DNA from 2 places in the Mycolicibacterium sp. YH-1 genome. Region 1 is predicted to be linked to the other one. Evidence: riboswitches for the same ligand, from Rfam matches in the RefSeq annotation. Region 1 holds a riboswitch; the other holds the start of a gene.

The links. Region 1 has a riboswitch for glycine ahead of gcvP (aminomethyl-transferring glycine dehydrogenase). Riboswitches for the same ligand answer to the same signal wherever they lie in the genome.
Region 2: linked by a shared signal. The riboswitch ahead of gcvP (aminomethyl-transferring glycine dehydrogenase) and the one ahead of gcvP (aminomethyl-transferring glycine dehydrogenase) in region 1 are both predicted to bind glycine.

The regions. Positions count from the first base shown of each region.
Region 1 covers NZ_CP092915.1:3,285,251-3,295,160, reverse strand. The annotation lists gene L0M16_RS15385 (substrate-binding domain-containing protein) at 1-1,865, shown strand, start outside; gene gcvP (aminomethyl-transferring glycine dehydrogenase) at 1,952-4,822, opposite strand; glycine riboswitch at 4,984-5,082, opposite strand; gene L0M16_RS15375 (MerR family transcriptional regulator) at 5,126-5,749, opposite strand; gene L0M16_RS15370 (bifunctional nuclease family protein) at 5,971-6,465, opposite strand; gene ftsR (transcriptional regulator FtsR) at 6,514-7,266, opposite strand; gene garA (glycogen accumulation regulator GarA) at 7,266-7,745, opposite strand; gene gcvH (glycine cleavage system protein GcvH) at 7,875-8,270, opposite strand; gene L0M16_RS15350 (DUF881 domain-containing protein) at 8,304-9,125, opposite strand; gene L0M16_RS15345 (small basic family protein) at 9,128-9,460, opposite strand; gene L0M16_RS15340 (DUF881 domain-containing protein) at 9,474-9,910, opposite strand, start outside.
Region 2 covers NZ_CP092915.1:5,831,598-5,841,507, reverse strand. The annotation lists gene L0M16_RS27535 (DMT family transporter) at 1-392, opposite strand, end outside; gene L0M16_RS27530 (LysR family transcriptional regulator) at 494-1,438, shown strand; gene L0M16_RS27525 (SDR family NAD(P)-dependent oxidoreductase) at 1,467-2,231, shown strand; gene lipA (lipoyl synthase) at 2,253-3,176, opposite strand; glycine riboswitch at 3,458-3,548, shown strand; gene gcvP (aminomethyl-transferring glycine dehydrogenase) at 3,808-6,615, shown strand; gene gcvT (glycine cleavage system aminomethyltransferase GcvT) at 6,612-7,724, shown strand; gene gcvH (glycine cleavage system protein GcvH) at 7,759-8,160, shown strand; gene glyA (serine hydroxymethyltransferase) at 8,157-9,425, shown strand; gene L0M16_RS27495 (L-serine ammonia-lyase) at 9,430-9,910, shown strand, end outside.

The sequences.
Region 1 (9,910 bases):
ACGACGCCGACGGCTACGACAGCGACGGCCTAGAGGACGACGAGTCGCCGACGCGAGCGTTCGCGTCGAACCCGCCGCCTCCGCGTCCACCGCTCGATGGACCTCAGCATGGCAGCGACTGGGACGGGGAATGGACCGGTAGCCACCGCGCCATCACCACGAAACGGCGCGGTGTCAGCGTCAGCGTGATCGTCGCGCTCGTCACCGTCGTGGTCGTGGTCGGCGCGATCATCCTGTGGCGCTTCTTCGGTGACGTGCTGTCCAACCGCTCGCAGGTGTCGGCGGCCCGCTGTGTCGAGGGCGAGGTCGCCGTCGCGGTGGTCGTCGATCCGTCGATCGCCGACCAGGTCGGCCCGCTCGCCGAGCAGTACAGCCAGTCCGCGGCCCCGGTCGGCGACAAGTGCGTCAAGGTCGGCGTCCGCTCCGCCGACTCTGACGATGTGATCAACGGTCTCTCCGGAACCTGGCCCGCCGAGCTCGGCGAACGTCCCGCACTGTGGATTCCCGGCAGTACGGTGTCCGTGGCCAGGCTGGAGGCCGCCGCAGGCGGCGCGATCACCAGCGACAGTCGGTCGCTGGTCACATCGCCCGTGCTGTTGGCGGTCCGCCCGCAACTGAAGACGGCGCTAGCGCAACGGAGTTGGTCGGATCTGCCGCCACTGCAGACCAACCAGACCGCGCTCGACGCGCTCAACCTCCCCGGCTGGGGTGGGCTTCGACTGGCACTGCCGCTCTCCGGTGACGCCGACGCGACCTTCGTCGCGGCCGAGGCCGTCGCCACAGCCAGCGCCCCCGCTGGCGCGCCCGCCACGGCAGGCGCGTCGGCGATCAACACACTGTTGGCGGGTCAGCCGAAACTGGCCGACACCAAGGCATCCACGGCAATGGAGGCACTGTTGGCGGGCAGCGACCCCGCCGCCTCCTCCGTGCACGCGGTGGTGAGCACCGAGCAGCAGCTGTATCAACGGGCCGCCTCGCTGCCCGACGCCTCGAACAAGCTCGCGGGGTGGCTGCCCTCGGGCCCCGCCGCGATCGCCGACTACCCGACCGTGCTGCTGGCCGGCGACTGGCTGGCCCAGGAGCAGGTCAGCGCGGCCAGCGAGTTCGCCCGTTTCCTCCGCAAGCCAGAGGCGCTGGCCGAGTTCGGCAAGGCGGGCTTCCGGACCGACGGCGGCGAAACCCCTGACAGTGATGTCACCGACTTCGGACCGCTCGCGGACCCGGTGTCGGTGGGCGACAACGCGTTGCGTGCCACGCTCGCCGAGACCGTCAGCGCACCCGCGGCGAATCCGGCCGTCACCATCATGCTGGAGCAGTCGATGGACGCCGATGAGGGTGGCCGTAGTCGGGTCGCCAACGTGACCGCGGCACTCGACGAACGAATCAAGACACTGTCACCGACCGCGGACGTCGGGCTGTGGACATTCGACGGCGTCGCCGGACGCCCCGAGGTGCCGTTCGGTCCGCTGGGCGATCCGGTCGGTGGGCAGCCCCGCTCGGAGGTGTTGTCCAGCAACCTGAGAGATCAGGTCGCGTCCGGCGGTGGCGCGGTGTCCTTCACCACGCTGCGGTTGATCTACAACGAGGCCGTGGCGAATTATCGTGACGGCCAGGCGAACTCGGTCCTGGTCATCACCACCGGCCCCCACACCGACCAGTCGCTTGATGGTGCCGGGCTGCAGGAGTTCATCCGCCAGACCTTCCAGCCGGGCAAGCCGGTCGCCGTCAACGTCATTGACTTCGGCACCGACCCGGACCGGGCGACCTGGGAAGCGGTGTCCCAGATCAGTGGCGGCACCTACCAGAACCTGAACAGCGCCGTGGGACCGGAACTGACCGCAGCGCTGTCCAGCGTGCTGCCCTGACCCCACGTCACGTTCGCCGCTGAACGTCGGTTACCGCCCCGCCCTCTCCATTGGGGCGTGACGGTAACCGACGTTCGCGGACTAGGTCAGGCGAACGCCTCGACCGGCGGACAAGAGCACACCAGATTCCGATCGCCGTACGCGCTGTCGATGCGGCGCACCGGCGGCCAGACCTTGGGCCGGAATCCCTTGCCCAGCGGATACGCGGCCTGCTCCCTGGTGTAGGGATGGTCCCAGTTCTCGACCAACAGGCTCTCGGCGGTGTGCGGCGCGCCGCGCAGCGGATTGTCATCGACCGGCCAGGCACCCGATCCGACCTGATCGATCTCGGCCCGGATGGCGATCATCGCGTCGCAGAAGGCGTTCACCTCGGCGAGGCTCTCGCTCTCGGTCGGTTCCACCATCAACGTGCCCGCCACCGGGAAGCTCATGGTCGGGGCGTGAAAACCGTAGTCCGCCAGCCGCTTGGCCACATCATCGACGGTGACGCCGGTGCTCTTGGTGATCTGGCGCAGGTCCAGGATGCACTCGTGGGCGACCATGCCGTTCTCGCCGGTGTAGAGCACGGGGTAGTACTCGTCAAGGCGCCGGGCGACGTAGTTCGCCGATGCAATCGCGGTCAGCGTCGCCGCACGCAGCCCCGGTGCACCCATCATCCTGATGTAGGCCCACGTGATCGGCAGGATCGACGCCGACCCGTACGGGGCGGCCGACACCGTGTAGGTGTCGGTGAGCTCGTCGGCGAGCGGATGGCCCGGCAGGTACGGGATCAGGTGCGAGCGGACCGCGACGGGCCCGACACCGGGACCGCCGCCACCGTGCGGGATGCAGAACGTCTTGTGCAGGTTCAGGTGGCTGACATCGCCGCCGAACTTACCGGGCCGTGCCAGGCCAACCAGCGCGTTGAGGTTGGCGCCGTCGACGTACACCTGGCCGCCGACGTCGTGCACCGCGGCGCAGATCTCGGAGACGTCGTGCTCGTACACGCCGTGCGTCGACGGGTAGGTAATCATCAGTGCCGCAACCGTATCGGCGTGCTCGGCGATCTTGACCCGCAGATCGTCGAGGTCGACGTCACCATTGTCGCGGCACGCGATGACCACGACACGCATTCCGGCCAGGGCCGCCGACGCCGCATTCGTGCCATGCGCGCTGGACGGGATCAGGCAGATGTCGCGACGGTGATCGCCGCGGCTCTGGTGATAGGCGCGAATCGCCAGAAGTCCCGCGTACTCCCCCTGCGAACCGGCGTTGGGTTGCAGTGACACCGCGTCGTACCCGGTGAGCTGGGTCAGCCAGGTCTCCAGGTTCGCGATCAGCGTGCGTAGGCCCGGTGTGTCGGACGCGGGCGCGAACGGATGCTGGCGCGCGAACTCCGGCCAGGTGATCGGCTCCATCTCGGCGGCCGCATTGAGCTTCATCGTGCACGAGCCTAGCGGGATCATGCTGCGGTCCAGCGCGATGTCCTTATCCGACAGCGCGCGCAGGTAACGCATCATCTCGGTCTCGGTGCGGTACCGCGTGAACGCCGGGTGCGCCAAGAAGGTCGATGTGCGGGTGTGGATCTCGGGACCCTCCCAGTGGTGCCCACCGCGGGTGCCGCCGAACGCCTCCAGAACCTGCTCGACATGCTCGGCGGACGTCGCCTCGTCACACGACACCGAGATGTGGTCGGCGTCCACCAGCCACACGTTGATGCCACGGTCCTTGGCCTGCGCACGGATCTCCTCGGCCCGCCCGGGCACGTGGGCCAGCACGGTGTCGAAGAATGTGTCGTGCACCACGGTCACCCCTGCGGACAACAGGCCCGCGGCCACCGCGAGCGCATGACCGTGAACCTTGTGCGCGATCGAGGTGAGGCCGTCGGCGCCGTGGTAACTGGCGTACATCGCCGCCGTCACCGCGAGAAGTACCTGTGCGGTACAGATATTGCTGGTCGCCTTGTCGCGACGAATGTGCTGCTCGCGGGTCTGCAGCGCGAGGCGGTACGCCGGGGATCCGTCGGCGTCGACCGACACACCGACCAGGCGGCCGGGCAGCTGGCGGGCGTGCTTGGTGTGCACGGCGAGGTATCCGGCGTGGGGTCCACCGAAACCCATTGGCACACCGAAGCGTTGAGTAGTGCCGAAGGCCACGTCCGCGCCGATGTCTCCGGGCGGCGTGATGAGGGTCAGCGCGAGCAGGTCGGCGCCCACGGCCACCAGCGCGCCGCGGTCGTGAGCGGACGCGATCAGGTCGCTCCAGTCGTTGACAATGCCGCTCGCACCGGGAAGCGACACGATGACACCGAAGAAGTCGCCCTCGGGCAGTCCGTTGCGCAGGTCGGCGGTAACGATCTCAATGCCGAGTGGCTCGGCCCGAGTCGCCAGGATTGCCGCGGTCTGGCGGTAGAGGTCCGCATCGACGGCGAGACGGTTGGCGGAACCCTTCACCGCGCGGTGCATCAACGTCATCGCCTCGGCGGCGGCGGTGCCCTCGTCGAGCATCGACGCGTTGGCCACTTCGAGCCCCGTCAGATCCTCGACCATGGTCTGGAAGTTGAGCAGCGCCTCCAGTCGGCCTTGGCTGATCTCCGGCTGGTACGGGGTGTACGCGGTGTACCAGGCCGGGTTCTCGAGGATGTTGCGGCGCAGCACCGGTGGGGTGAGGGTGTCGAAGTAACCCTGTCCGATCATCGACACCGCGACGGTGTTGGCATCGGCCATGGCGCGCAGATCGGCCAGGGCGTGCTCCTCGGTGGCCGGCGGTGGCAGCTGATCGAGACCGGGGGCCAGACCGTCCGCGGTCAGCGCGTCGAGAATCCCCGCGGGCAGGGCCTTCTCGGCGAGGCTGGCAAGCGAATCGACGCCGATGACCTGGAGCATCGTCGCCACGGCATCCGAATCCGGTCCGATATGACGGTCGGCGAAGCGGGGCTGGTGATGATCGGCCGAGAAATGGGGATGACTACCGGACACGTGGACCTCTCGGGTTCAGAACGCACGATTCGTTGCGGTCCTCCCCCTCTGTCGTCGACCCGTACCGGGCGCCTGAGAGATTCGGCTACCCCGGGGCGATGCGCGGAGATGGCCTTTCCCCATGGGCGGGCAGGATCACCTGCCACTTTCCAGAGGCATCGGGGCCCGGCGCGGTCCTGGGTGCCTGAGAGGTTGACGGAGAGGTGTTGCTCCTTCGGCGTCCGTGACTGGCAGTCACGAAGCTCTCCCGCGCGAGGGCGATGCGCTGCTGATTCTACCGGCAGCGGCAGGGTTGGTGAGACGTCAGCCGATCTTGCGGTCGCGACTCTTGCGACGCGATGCCAGTTCATCCTCGGGTGCGGCGATCGACTCGCCGCCGTCAGCGCGCTCACCTGGGAAATCGGCGATCGCACCGGTCAGCTCGCGCATGGCGCCCGACACCGCGATGCCGAACACACCCTGGCCGCCCTGGAGGAGGTCGACGACCTCTTCGGCGGACGTGCACTCATAGACGGTGGTGCCGTCGGAGAACAGCGTGATGTTGGCCAGATCCTGCACACCGCGCTGGCGCAGGTGATCGACCGCCACCCGGATGTTGTGCAGTGAGATGCCGGTGTCCAGCAGTCTTTTGACGATCTTGAGGACCAGGATGTCCTTGAACGAGTACAACCGCTGACTACCCGAGCCGGCCGCACTGCGGATCGACGGCACGACCAGTGATGTACGCGCCCAGTAGTCGAGCTGGCGGTACGTGATCCCCGCGATCTGGCAGGCGCTCGGACCCCTGTAACCGACGAGTTCGTCGGGTACCGAGTCATCGGGAAACAGTCGACCCTGAACTGGCTCGGCGGCTACGGTCGGTCCAGGCTGGACGGACGTACCCCCCGACGACAGATCTAACTGCTCCTGACGTGGCGTGTCGCCCACTGTCCATCCTCTCGCCGAATCGAACTCGCTTCGTGCGTCACAGTCGAGACCACGGTCAGCGCGTTTGCTCCAAGCTCGAACTTGTCGAGCATACGCTCCCGGCAAGGCCCGTGACCGCCTGAAGTTAGATCAAATTATGGCTGTCCAGATCGCGGTTACCGCAAACCTCGCGGCGTGTCGACATTCGTGAGACGGATCCGTGACCAACCGGCTACCTGCGCTCAAGTCGCCTTGAAGTCATCGGGCGACACGCTGTCGAGGAACTCCTTGAACTTCTCGACCTCGTCCTCGCGCACCGCGCCGGTGCCCTCCTCGTCGCCCTCGTCCGGGATCAACAGACCCGCCTCGGCGAGCACTGCCTCCTCGACATAGATCGGCACACCGACGCGCAAGGCGATCGCCACCGAGTCCGACGGCCTGGCCGACACCGTGATGTCCCGGTCGAAGATCAGGTCGGCGTAGAAGGTGCCCTCCTGTAACGCGACGATCCGGACTTCCTTGAGTGAATGGCCAAGGGCGGCAATCAGATCTCGGATCAAGTCGTGAGTCAGCGGGCGCGCCGGCTCAACGCCCTGCTGCTCCAGCGCGATCGCAGTGGCCTCCGTCTGCCCTATCCAGATGGGCAGATAACGATCGCCATTGGACTCGCGCAGCAGCAAGACCGGCTGGTTCTGCGGCTGCTCGATGCGTATGCCGACCACACGAACCTCACCCATCTGTGTACGCCCTCCGCACCGTCAAATCCGTCGAGCCGAGTCTAGTCCTCAGCGATCCAGAACGTCGCGCACCGCGGACTTGATCAACGACGTGTGCAATGTGATCGCCAGCGCCGCCACCTCACGGGCCAGGTCGTCCGCCCGATCGCGGGCGCCGGCTTTTCGGGTCTTGTCCACGGGTCCCGCGATCTGAGCGATCAGGTCGGACTGGCGGTCCGCGGCAGACCTGAACGCGCGCAGGTGGCGCGGTTCGATGCCGTAGTCGGCCAGCGCCCGTGCGCACTGCAGGGTGATGACCGTGTACTCGTCGAAGAACCCGGCCGTCCCCGGCTTGACGACGCCCGCCCTGACCAGGGTTGAGAGCAGCTCTTCGTCGACTCCCGACTTGGCCAGAACATCCTCGCGGCTCAACCGGACCTGCTGCCGCGCTACCGATCTACCTGCGGCAGCGTCGGACGCGTCGGGATCAGTGGGATCGTCGGATACCGGCACCAGGCGCGGCGCCGCGTAGGCCGAACCGATCGCCGGGATCTCGCCATCGGGCTGATCGTCGAGCGCAGCCTTGATGACCTTCAACGGCAGATAGTGGTCGCGCTGCGCGGTCAGGATGAACCGCAGCCTCGCACAGTCATAAGCGGTGAAGCGCCGATACCCCGAAGGTGTGCGTTCCGGCGTGACCAGCCCTTCGGCCTCCAAGAACCGGATCTTGGAGATGGTCACATCCGGGAAGTCGGGTCGCAGCAGGTCGAGGACCGCCCCGATCGACATCCCGGCGAGCGCAGGGGTGTCGGGGGCGGTCACTAGCTGCCCGGGCTGCCGTCGTCGGTCTTGGGGCCCGTCAGGAACACCAGACGGAACTTCCCGATCTGAACCTCGTCGCCGTTGGCGAGCACCGCGGAGTCCACCGGCTCACGGTTGACGTAGGTGCCGTTGAGGCTGCCGACGTCGACGACCTGGAACTCGCCGGACTCCAGGCGGAACTCAGCGTGCCGCCGGCTAACCGTGACGTCGTCGAGGAAGATGTCGCTGTCGGGATGCCGTCCGGCCGATGTGGTGGCCTGATCGAGCAGGAACCGGGAGCCGGCGTTGGGGCCACGCTTGACGACCAGCAATGCCGAACCCGTCGGAAGTCCCTCGACCCCCGAAACGGAACTCTCGGAGCCCGCCGAGGCCGGCGCGTCCAACTCGTTGAGGAAGTCGGCACGAAAGACCGATGTGGTCTCGACCGTGACTTCATCCGAGGACTGGTCGGCTCCCGAACTGGTGTCGTTTTCCGTCACCCGCTGCTCCTAACTGGCTGCTGTGGCGATGTCTGGCACAAAGCTCGGCGCTGCGCGGCCGACCGTTGTGGGGTCACCACGACCGTACCGCGCGGGGTTGTCCGATGTGTCCACCACCGCCGGAATCGTTCATTCGTCGAGAGTGGCACGATACCCGTCCGCGTCGAGAAGCCCGGCCAGACCCTCCGCAAGCGCGGCGGCGTCGACCTGCAGGTCGATCAGCCAACCGGCGCCATATGGGTCGGAGTTGACCAGTTCGGGCGAGTCGGCCAGATCTTCGTTCACCGCAATCACTTTCGCGGTCAGCGGCGAGTACAGCTCGGATTGGGACTTCGTGGACTCCACGTTGCCGAACTCGGCGCCCGCGGTGACGTCGGCGTCCGCCGACGGGAGATCGACGAACACCACATCGCCCAGCGCCGCTTGTGCGTAGTCGGTGATACCGACCCGCACGGTGTCGTCGCCGGTGCGCCGCACCCACTCGTGCTCGGGGGTGTAGAACAGGTCGGACGGGGTCTCGCTCACGGCGCTCCTAGGTTCTGCGTGGTGCTACGGCTGTCACTTGCCCGGCTGAGCGTATTGGCGAGGTTTCGGTTGCCGCAAGGCGGTCACGTTCACCGTGTCGGCCTGTTGCACGGTCATTGTGCCGCCGACACGTTCGACACTGTCCATCGCCCCGCCGGGAATGTTCATCGCGGCAGCAAGAGTCGCCGGATCACCAATCGCCAGAATCGAATACGGCGGGCTCATGGTGACACCGTCGATGATCAGGCTGCCCGCGGTGCCCACCACCCAAGTATCCACTCCCACCCGGATCGTGGGGCCCCCGGATTCACTGCTCGCATCGCGGATCTCCATCGCCTCAGCCCCTGCGGCACGCAGTTCGTTGATCACGTCGAGCATCGTCTCGGGCGACACGCCGGGGGCGGTGTCGCCGATGGTCAGAGTCACACCGGGCCCCGTCGCGGCCACCGTGCCGATCAGGATGGACAGCGCGGCCAGGCGGGCCCGGGCATTCTCGATGGCGGCCTGATCGTTGCTGCCGGAGGCCTGCAGCGCGGCGAGCGTGCGCTGAAGGTCGGTGACCTCTGTGTTGAGCGCGGCCTCGCGTTGCTGCAGCGAGTCGAGCAGCACCAGGAGGTCGGCCGGTCGGGCGGTGTCCAGGGAGTCCCCCGACTCGGTCTGGCGGACCTGCGTGACGATCGCGATACCGAGTACCAGACACAGCAGGATGGCCAACGTGCCGAATCCGAGCTGTGCCCGGCCGCGGCGCAGGATTCCGGCCACACCGCTGGGCTGCAGTTCACCGATGGACCGGATGGGCTCGTCGGGCGGAAGCTCGTGTCTGCCGTGATGCTTTTCCGGGTCATGCTCGTTCATCGTCACGCTCCGAACAGCCTGCGCCGCAACGCGGCGGCGTTACCGAAGATGCGGATGCCCAGGACGACGATGATCGCGGTGGACAGTTGTGTGCCCACCCCGAGCTGATCACCGACGTAGACGATGATCGAGGCGACCAGGACGTTGAACACGAAGGACACGACGAAGACCTTCGAGTCGAAGATCCGCTCGAGATACGCCCGCAGGCCGCCGAACACCGCGTCGAGCGCGGCGACGACCGCGATCGGCAGATAGGGCTGGATGAAATCGGGGACATCGGGGTGAAACACCAACCCGAGCACGATTCCGGCGATGAGCGCGACGATTCCGATCATGTACTTCCGATCATCAGGGGCCAAGCGGCTTAGCGAATGTCAGGTCGCGGACCGATCCGGCGGCGACGGCGAGGTCGTCGGCGGCGCTGACCTCGACCCCCACGCCGTAGGAGGCCTCAAGCAGCCGCAACCGGTGCAGTCCGGGGCTGCGGTCGAACACATCTGCCATGGCGCGCGGCGGTCCTATGGCCACGACGGCGTACGGGCTGCCGATCGGCTGGTTGTCCACCAGGATCCCCCCTCCCGCCTGCCGGATCGTCACGTTGGGACCGATCCGCACACCCCCCACGGCGATGGCCTCGGCGCCGCTGACCCACAACGAGTTCACCACCAACTGCAGGTCGCGGTCGAGCACCACCTGCGGACTGCCCTGGATCCGTTGTTTGGACACGTCGGACAGGTCGCGGGCGGCGCCGGGCTCGGTGGCTGTCACGCGCAACCCCGGCCCGT
Region 2 (9,910 bases), 2.5 Mb from region 1:
ACGAGCACAAACCGCCGCGGAATGCGGGTGCGGAACAGCACCCAGCTTATCGCGGGGACCAGGACGACCTGCACGTTGGTGATGACGGTAGCCATCCCGGTGCCGATGAGGTGCATCGACTGAGTCCACAAGGCGAAGTCGATACCCAACGCCGCGCCGGCCAGGAAATGGAAACCGGCTGTGCGCCAGGGAATCCAACCCTGTCTACGGATCTCGTATAGGGCAAGAAGTGCGATGAACGGCAATGCCAGAAGGCAGCGAAAGGCTGTGGACGTGGACGGTGACACACCGGACATGTCAATGAAGACGCCTGTCATCGAAATGAATAGCGAGCCGATGATGACCGCGGTCCGCGGATCGATTCCACCTCGTGCGCGCGGCTCGCCGTTCAATGAGATCGCGGAGGGTCTTACTGCCATTCTGCCAATTCTGCGGGGACCGAGGCACCCGCACAATCAACCATCTCAGAGGTGAATCATGCACGACTACTTACGTGTTGAACACTGACCGGCTGCGGACGCTGTGCGCCGTATCTGATCATGGTTCGATCTCGGCGGCCGCCGTCCGGCTTCATATCACCGCGTCTGGTGTATCCCAACAACTAGCCAAACTCGAGAACGAACTGGGTGTACCGCTACTCGAGCACGTCGGCCGTGGCGTTCAACTGACCCACGCGGGCCGACTCCTGGTTCGTCGAGGACGCACAATCCTGTCGTTGATGGCGGAGGCGGAGCACGCCCTGGCATCCCTCGAACACGACGCCATCGGTGAACTGCGGCTCGGCTCGTTTCCATCCGCATGCCGAATCGTGCTGCCACAGGCCATCAGCCATCTGCGCTCACACCATCCGGCGCTCGATCTCTCGTACCGCTCAGGTACCACCGACGCATTGCTGCACGCCTTGCGAAGAAACGAGGTCGACCTGGTGGTTGCAGAGAGTCTGGTGACAATGCCGCTGCATCTACCAGACGATGTGGTGCACCAACACCTCCATGACGACGTCGTTGAAGTGGCACTCGCGGCGGGTCACCCGCACGCCACCGCCGATGGCGTGACGCTTGCCGACCTGGCGGACATGACGTGGGTCACCTGGCGGAGGAATGAAGTGTTCCATACCTGGTTGGAGCAGACGTTGCGAAAAGCCGGCCTGGAACCGGCTATTCCCTTCGAGGTGCCGGACTTCTCGGCCCAGCTGGAACTCGTGTCCAACAATCTTGCGGCAGCTCTCATACCTCGCCTCATCCGCGCCTGGGTGCCTGACCGCGTTGCCGTCCTTCCTGTGTTGCCGACGCTCAAGCGGGAGATTCTCGCGTTGACGAGGCGAGACGACGGACGTCCATCTGTCCGCGTCGGGTTGGAGGCAATGGTTCACGCGTTCTCCACATTGGCGCAGTTCGAGGTGTGGGAACGGGTCATCCGCAGTCCCGAAGACGAGTGAAACGACGAGAACCAGTGAGGGAAAGTGCATGAAGCAGTCAGCACAGATGGTGAACGGACGCCGTTTACTCGGTAAGACAGCAATTGTCACGGGTGGCGCCAGAGGCATGGGTGCCGCACATGCGGAACGACTTGCGAGGGAGGGCGCCTACGTGATCATGGCCGACGTTCTCGACGACGTCGGTGCCGAGGCAGCGGGTCGGCTGCAGCAGGAGGGGCTCAACTGCGAGTTCCGACATTTGGACGTGACGTCACAGCAAGACTGGGCCACGACGGTCGGTCACGCTGTCGAAATCACCAGTCGTCTCGATGTTCTCGTGAACAATGCGGGCGTCGTGCACACCAACGCTCTGTTGGAGGAGCCGCTCGACCAGTGGAACACCGCCTTCGCGGTCAACACCACCGGCCCTCTGATCGGCATACAACAGGTGGCCCCGGCGATGAAGGCCGCATACGGCGGATCGATCATCAACATCGCTTCCACCTATGGGCTGGTGGGTGCAGCAGGCTACGTCGCCTACTGCGCAACCAAGGCAGCGCTTATCGGAATCACCAAGGTCGCCGCAATCGAACTCGCGCCAGACGGCGTACGTGTGAATGCGATCTGCCCTGGCGGCGTGCAGACGGATATGAACCGCACGAACCCACGGGGCAGTGTCATCGAGCGCACCCCGATGGGGCGCCGCGCCGATGTGTCCGAAATATCGGGGGCGGTCGTCTATCTGGCGTCAGACGATGCCTCCTTCACGACCGGAGCAGTCCTTGCTGTCGACGGCGGCTATCTAGCGCGTTGACCACACCTTCGCCGGGCGACCTCATTGCGTCGCGGCTACCGCTTGCGCGTGGAGGCGACCCGCACGATAGGACGATCTGACCAGCGGGCCAGACATGACGCCCAGGAGTCCGATCTCACGCGCGATCGATTCGAGCATGATGAACTCCTCGGGTTTGACCCAGCGATGCACGGGATGATGACGCGCCGAAGGCCGAAGATACTGCGTGATAGTGACGAGTTGGCATCCCGCCCCGTGCAGGTCGGTCAAGGCTGCGACGGCCTCCTCGGTGGTTTCGCCAAGCCCGAGAATGAGATTGGACTTGGTAAGCAGGCCCGCTTCGCGCGCCATGGTGATCACGTGCAGCGAACGCTTGTAGCTGAAGCCGGGTCGTACGCGTCGGAAGATCCGAGGGACAGTCTCGACGTTGTGCGCCAGAACCTCTGGGGCGGAGGAGAAGACCTCGTTCAGCTGGGTGGTGTCGGCGTTGAAGTCGGGGATCAGTACCTCCACTCCGGTGCCCGGGCAGCGTCGGTGAATCTGTCGAACTGTCTCGGCGTACAGCCAAGAGCCGCCGTCGGGCAGGTCGTCGCGCGCAACACCGGTGACGGTCGCGTAGCGCAAGCCCATGGTGGCCACCGACTCGGCGACGCGTCTGGGCTCGTCGCGGTCCAACGCCGTCGGCTTGCCTGTGTCGATCTGGCAGAAGTCGCACCGCCGGGTGCACTGGTCACCGCCGATCAGGAAAGTCGCCTCACGATCCTCCCAGCACTCGAAAATGTTGGGACAACCCGCTTCTTGGCACACGGTGTTGAGTTTGCGCTCCTTCACCTGGCTCAACAGCTCTTGGTACTGCGGGCCGGTGCGTACCGACACCTTCATCCACGGGGGTTTGCGCTCGAGGGGAGTCTGGGCGTTGCGGACCTCCAGGCGCAGAAGACGACGCCCTTCATTGTTGACCGACATGGTGCTCCTTGCACGGCAAATGTGATGGCGAACGTCGCGCGGACGTAGGTCATTGGGATCGGAAGTCTCAGCGAGACAGATGAACTGGACGGGGGACCACGCGGTTCCCAGATAGTCCTAGAGGCGTTCGCACGTGTGCGGTCACGGAAACGACACCCTGCACGATGCCAAACGAACATCGTCGTTGGCAAGACGGACGCCGCGTCGAACCCGTCCGAACTTCGGTAGTGACAAACCATGGCGTGGTGTGTAGCGTCACCCACCACAACTCAATACGCCATTGATGCGCAGCGGGAGAATCTCCTTCGGGAGACGCCGTAGGAGCAAATTCCTCCCCGGGAATCTCTCAGGCCCCAGCACCGCCGCGCAGAGGCAACTCTGGAGAACAGGACCGGTCTCACAGCCGGTACTTACCGAAGGTGTAGAGCCCGCCGAGAAGGCGCGCGCAGACTCTCAGGTTTCAGGACAGAGCGGGGAGGTGTCCTTTTAGCGATGTCCGGTGCGGTCCGGGCACTGTCGAAACCGGAGCCACCTCGTGTCAGCCAGTTCTCGCCACACGGCGCAAATCACCGCCTCAGCAGGCGATTTCCCATCCCGGCACATCGGACCGAGCGCTTCGGCCACGCACCACATGCTCGACACACTGGGATACCCGTCCCTCGACGAGCTGATCGACGCCGCTGTACCTCAGCAGATCCGAAACCGCGAGGTCATGCACCTGCCGGCGGCGCGATCAGAACAGCAGGTCCTGGAGGATCTGCGCGCACTGGCCGCCCAGAACCACACCCGCGTGCAGATGATCGGGCTGGGCTATCACGACACCATCACACCGGCAGTGCTGCGGCGCAACATGCTGGAATCGCCGGCCTGGTATACCGCCTACACCCCGTACCAGCCGGAGATCTCCCAGGGCCGACTCGAAGCACTGCTTACGTTTCAGCAGGTCATCGAGGATTTGACGGCACTACCGCTGGCAGGAGCGTCGCTGCTGGACGAGGCCACCGCCGTGGTGGAAGCGATCCTGCTCATGCGTCGTGCCAACAAGGCGAAGTCCGATGTGGCCCGGGTCGTCGTCGATGCCGACTGCCTGCCCCAGACGTTGGCCGTGGTCCGTGGCCGAGCCGCCGCTGTCGGCATCGATGTCCTCGTCGCCGACCTCGGCGACGGCCTACCCGATGGGGACCTGTTCGGTCTCGTGCTGCAGGCACCTGGTGCCAGCGGTGTCGTCCGAGACCTCGAGCCGCTGATCACCGCAGCTCACCAGCGTGGCGCGTTGGCCGCCGTCGCGGCCGACCTGCTGTCGTTGACCCTGCTGGTCCCGCCCGGCGAACAGGGCGCCGACATCGCGGTGGGCTCAGCGCAGCGCTTCGGTGTGCCGCTGTTCTTCGGCGGACCGCACGCCGGTTACATGGCGGTGCGCGACGGTCTTGAGCGGATGCTGCCGGGAAGGCTGGTGGGCGTCTCGATCGACGCCGACGGAGCCCCGGCCTACCGGCTCACCCTGCAGACTCGCGAACAGCACATCCGACGTGACAAGGCGACCAGCAACATCTGCACGGCGCAGGCGCTGCTGGCCAACGTGGCGGCGATGTACGCGGTCTACCACGGCCCAGAAGGTCTGCGCGCCATCGCCAAACGCGTGCACGCTCACGCCAGGACCATCGCGACGAGCCTGCACGCCGCCGGTCACCACGTCGTTCACGAGGCAATCTTCGACACCGTCCTGGTCCGCGTGCCGGGTCAGGCACGCGACATCGTCGTACGTGCCGAACTCGCGGGCATCAACCTGCGTCTCGTCGATGCGAACCACGTTGCGATCGCCTGCAACGAGTGCACCACCGACGATGTCGTCGCCAAGGTCGTCGCCGTGTTCGGTGCCGGTGAACCCCACGCCGCCCAGTGGCAGCTGCCTAGCGCCGCGCTTCGCACCACTGCGTACTTGCAGCACAACGTTTTTCACGCACACCGCTCCGAAACCGCCATGATGCGCTTCCTGAGGAAACTGTCGGACAAGGACCTCGCGCTGGATCGGACGATGATCCCGCTGGGGTCGTGCACGATGAAACTCAACTCCGCCGTCGAGATGGAGCCGATCAGCTGGCCGGGCTTCGCCGGTATTCACCCGCATGCACCTCGGGATCAGACGCTGGGCTATCAGAAGCTGATCGCCGACCTGCAGACCTGGCTTTCCGAGATCACCGGATACGACAACGTGTCGTTGCAGCCCAATGCCGGGTCGCAGGGCGAACTCGCCGGGCTGCTGGCGATCAAGGCCTACCACGACAGCCGTGGTGAATTCGACAGGGACGTCTGCCTCATCCCGCAGTCGGCGCATGGCACCAACGCCGCCTCGGCGGTCTTGGCCGGTATGCGGGTCGCCGTGGTGGCCACCGCCGCCAATGGCAACATCGACTCGGACGACCTGCAGGCCAAACTTGCCAGTCACCAGGGCCGCGTCGCGGCGATCATGCTGACCTACCCGTCGACGCACGGAGTCTACGAGGAGGACGTCCGCACCGTCTGTGAACTCGTCCACCGGGCCGGCGGACAGGTCTATGTCGACGGGGCGAACCTCAACGCCCTGGTGGGCCTGGCCAAGCCAGGACGGTTCGGCGGCGATGTGTCACATCTGAACCTGCACAAGACGTTCTGCATACCCCACGGCGGTGGTGGACCGGGCGTCGGCCCGGTCGCCGTGCGCGCGCACCTGGCCCCCTTCCTGCCGGGTGACCCACTCGGCGACGGTGCCGCGGGGAGCCCAGTCTCGGCGGCGAACCACGGCTCGGCGGCCATTCTGCCCATCACGTGGGCCTACATCGCGCTGATGGGAGCGGACGGTTTGACCGACGCCACGAAGATGGCAGTGCTGGCCGCCAACTACGTCGCCGCGCGGCTAGATCCGCACTTCCCCGTGCTCTACACGGGGCCCACCGGTCTGGTTGCGCACGAGTGCATCCTGGATCTGCGCGGTCTGACCAAGCAGACCGGCGTCACCGCCGAAGACGTCGCGAAGCGGCTGATCGACTATGGGTTCCACGCTCCGACGCTCTCCTTCCCGGTGAACGGGACACTGATGGTCGAACCCACCGAGTCCGAGGATCTCGGCGAACTCGATCGGTTCATCGACGCCATGATCGCGATCCGCGGCGAGATCGACAGCGTCGGGGATGGCGTGTGGCCACTGGAACGCAGCCCCCTGCGCCAGGCGCCCCACACCGCTGAGCAGATCGTGGCCGACGACTGGGATCTGCCGTACTCGCGCCGGCTCGCCGCCTTCCCCGTCGCGACCTTGCGGGCAGCGAAGTACTGGTCGCCGGTGCGGCGCATCGACGGCGTCCACGGCGACCGCAACCTGGTCTGCTCCTGCCCAGCACCAGAAGCCTTTGAAATGACGACTGTTTCGACTCCGACTCCCGACCTCGAGGAAGCCCTCGTATGACCACCACCACGTCACCAGCGTCCCCGTTGCTCGCCGAACACCAGGCGTTGAACGCCCACTTCACCGACTTCGCCGGCTGGCAGATGCCGTTGAAGTACGTCAGCGAGCTCGCAGAGCACCGCGCCGTCCGATCCACCGCAGGCTTGTTCGATCTGTCCCACATGGGCGAGATCTACATCCGGGGCGCCCAAGCCGACGCCATGCTCGACCACGCCCTGGCCGGTGAGCTGTCCAAGGTTGTCGTCGGCAAGGCGAAGTACTCCCTGCTGTGCGACACCGCAGGCGGGGTCATCGACGATCTCGTCGTCTACCGGTTGGCCGACGACGAATTCCTCGTCGTCGCAAACGCATCGAACGTCGCCGCGGTGTCCGGTGAACTGGTCGACCGGGTGAAGGGGTTCGCCGCCGAGGTCGACGATCAGTCGTCCCAGACCGCGCTGCTGGCGGTCCAGGGGCCGAAGTCCCAGGACATCGTCACCCAACTCGTGCCGTCGGAGCAGGTGGCGCTCGTCGAAGACCTGAAGTACTACGCCTCGACACCGGCGACGGTGGCCGGGATCGACGTCCTGCTGGCGCGCACCGGCTACACCGGCGAAGACGGCTTCGAGTTGTACGTGCCCAACCACCAGGCGGTCGCGCTCTGGCAGGCACTGCTGGCCGCCACCACCGAGCATGGCGGCACCGCAGCGGGGCTCGCGTGCCGCGACAGTCTCCGCCTGGAGGCAGGCATGGCGCTCTACGGCCACGAACTGACCCGCGACACCAACCCCTTCGAAGCGGGACTGGGACGAGTGGTGAAGCTGGACAAGCCATTTGTGGGCAGGGACGCATTGCAGCAAGCCTCCGAGGCGCCGATCGGTCAGAAACTCGTCGGGCTCACCGGCGGTGGCCGCCGCGCCGCGCGCGCCGGGTACTCGGTGTTCGACAGCGGTGAAGCGCCGGTCGGCACCGTGACCTCCGGCGCACTGTCCCCGACACTGGGCTACCCCATCGCCCTCGCCTACGTCGACACCGCGCTCGCTGAACCCGGCACCGAAGTCAGCGTCGATATCCGCGGCACGAAGCAGCCCTTCACCGTCGTGCGCCCCCCGTTCTACCGCCGGTCCTGACGACCAGCGTCCACAACCCCCTCAAGGAGACCGCATGTCTGACACCATTCCCGACGACCGTAGCTATACCGAAGAACACGAGTGGGTTTCGCTGCCACCCGGCGCGGACTTGCCTGATGGACCCGTGCGCGTCGGTGTCACCTCCATCGCCACGGACTCACTCGGCGAACTCGTCTACGTTGAGCTGCCCGAGGTCGGCGCTGAGATCGTCGCAGGCGAGAGCTGTGGTGAAGTCGAGTCCACCAAGACGGTGTCCGAACTGTTTCCGCCGGTCACCGGTCGGGTGGTCGAGATCAACGAGGCCGTCAAGAGCGACCCCAGCATCATCACCGCAGACCCGTACGGCGAGGGCTGGTTGTTCGCCGTGCAGGCAACCGCAACGGGAACGCTTCTGACCGCTGCCGAGTACGCGGCGAAGAACGAGGCGACAGCGTGAGTGCCCTGAATCAATCACTGGCGGAATATGATCCAGACGTTGCGACACTTATCGGCAGGGAACTGGAGCGCCAGCGCACCGGCCTGGAGATGATCGCGTCGGAGAACCACGCGCCGGTATCGGTCATGCAGGCCCAGGGCTCCGTGCTGACCAACAAGTACGCCGAGGGATACCCGGGGCGCCGCTACTACGGCGGCTGCGAACACGTCGACGGTATCGAGCAGCTGGCGATCGACCGTGTCAAAGGGCTCTTTGGTGCCGAGTACGCCAACGTGCAACCGCATTCGGGTGCCACCGCCAACGCCGCGGTGATGCACGCGTTGATCAAGCCCGGCGACACCATTCTGGGCCTGTCCCTGGCACATGGGGGACATCTCACCCACGGCATGAAGATCAACTTCTCCGGCAAACTCTACAAGGTTGCCGCCTACGGAGTCTCGGAGAAGGACTACCTCATCGACATGGATGAGGTCGCGGCCGCGGCGCGCGAACACCGGCCCCAACTCATCATCGCGGGATGGTCGGCCTATCCGCGTCAGCTTGACTTCGCGCGCTTCCGCGAGATCGCCGATGAGGTGGGCGCCTATCTGATGGTCGACATGGCCCACTTTGCCGGACTGGTCGCCACAGGTCTGCATCCCTCACCGGTTCCGCATGCGCACGTGGTCACCTCCACCACGCACAAAACACTGGGCGGGCCGCGCGGCGGGATCATCCTGACCAATGACGCCGACATCGCCAAGAAGATCAACTCGGCGGTGTTTCCCGGTCAGCAGGGCGGCCCGCTGGAACACGTGATCGCCGGCAAGGCAACGGCATTCAAGATGGCCGCCGAGCCCGACTTCCGAGAGCGTCAGCAGCGTTGCATCGACGGGGCGAGAATCATCGCCGAACGCCTCAGCGCCGCCGACGCCAAGGAGGCCGGCATCGCCGTCGTCACCGGTGGCACCGACGTGCACCTGGTCGTCGTCGATCTGCGAGACGCCGCCATCGATGGTCAACAAGCCGAAGATCGACTGGAAGCCATCGGGATCACGGTCAATCGCAACGCGGTCCCCTTCGACCCGCGGCCTCCGATGGTGACGTCGGGACTCCGCATCGGCACACCCGCGCTGGCGACCCGAGGCTTCAGCACCGCCGACTTCGCGATCGTCGCTGAGCTGATCGCGCAGGCACTCATCGCCGAGGAGGGCGGCGACACCACCGACCTCCGCGCTCGCGTGCGCTCATTGGCCGATGCGTACCCGCTCTATCCGGGACTGTAAGAGCATGACCATCAGCGTGTTCGACCTGTTCTCGGTGGGTGTCGGACCGTCCAGTTCCCATACGGTGGGCCCGATGCGCGCCGCGGCGCGATTCGTCGACGATCTGCGTCTGCTTGCGGTGATCGACAGCGTCACCTGCGTGAGCGTCGACCTCTACGGATCGCTTGCTGCAACCGGGGCCGGACACGGCACTCTGCCTGCGGTCCTCCTCGGACTCGAGGGCTGCCGTCCGGAGGAGATCGACACCGACGACATGGAACTGCGTCTGCAGGCCATGCGAAACACCGGCAGGATCAGGCTGGGCGGCGAGCGCGCGATTGCCCTGGCCGAGGATGAGATCAATCTGCACCCGCAGATCAGCCTGCCCTTCCACCCCAACGGGATGCGGCTGATCGCCTTCACGAGCGAGTACGCCGAGGTGCATCGGCAGACGTACTACTCGGTCGGTGGCGGATTCGTCGTCACGGAGGCGGAGAGCGCGCAGC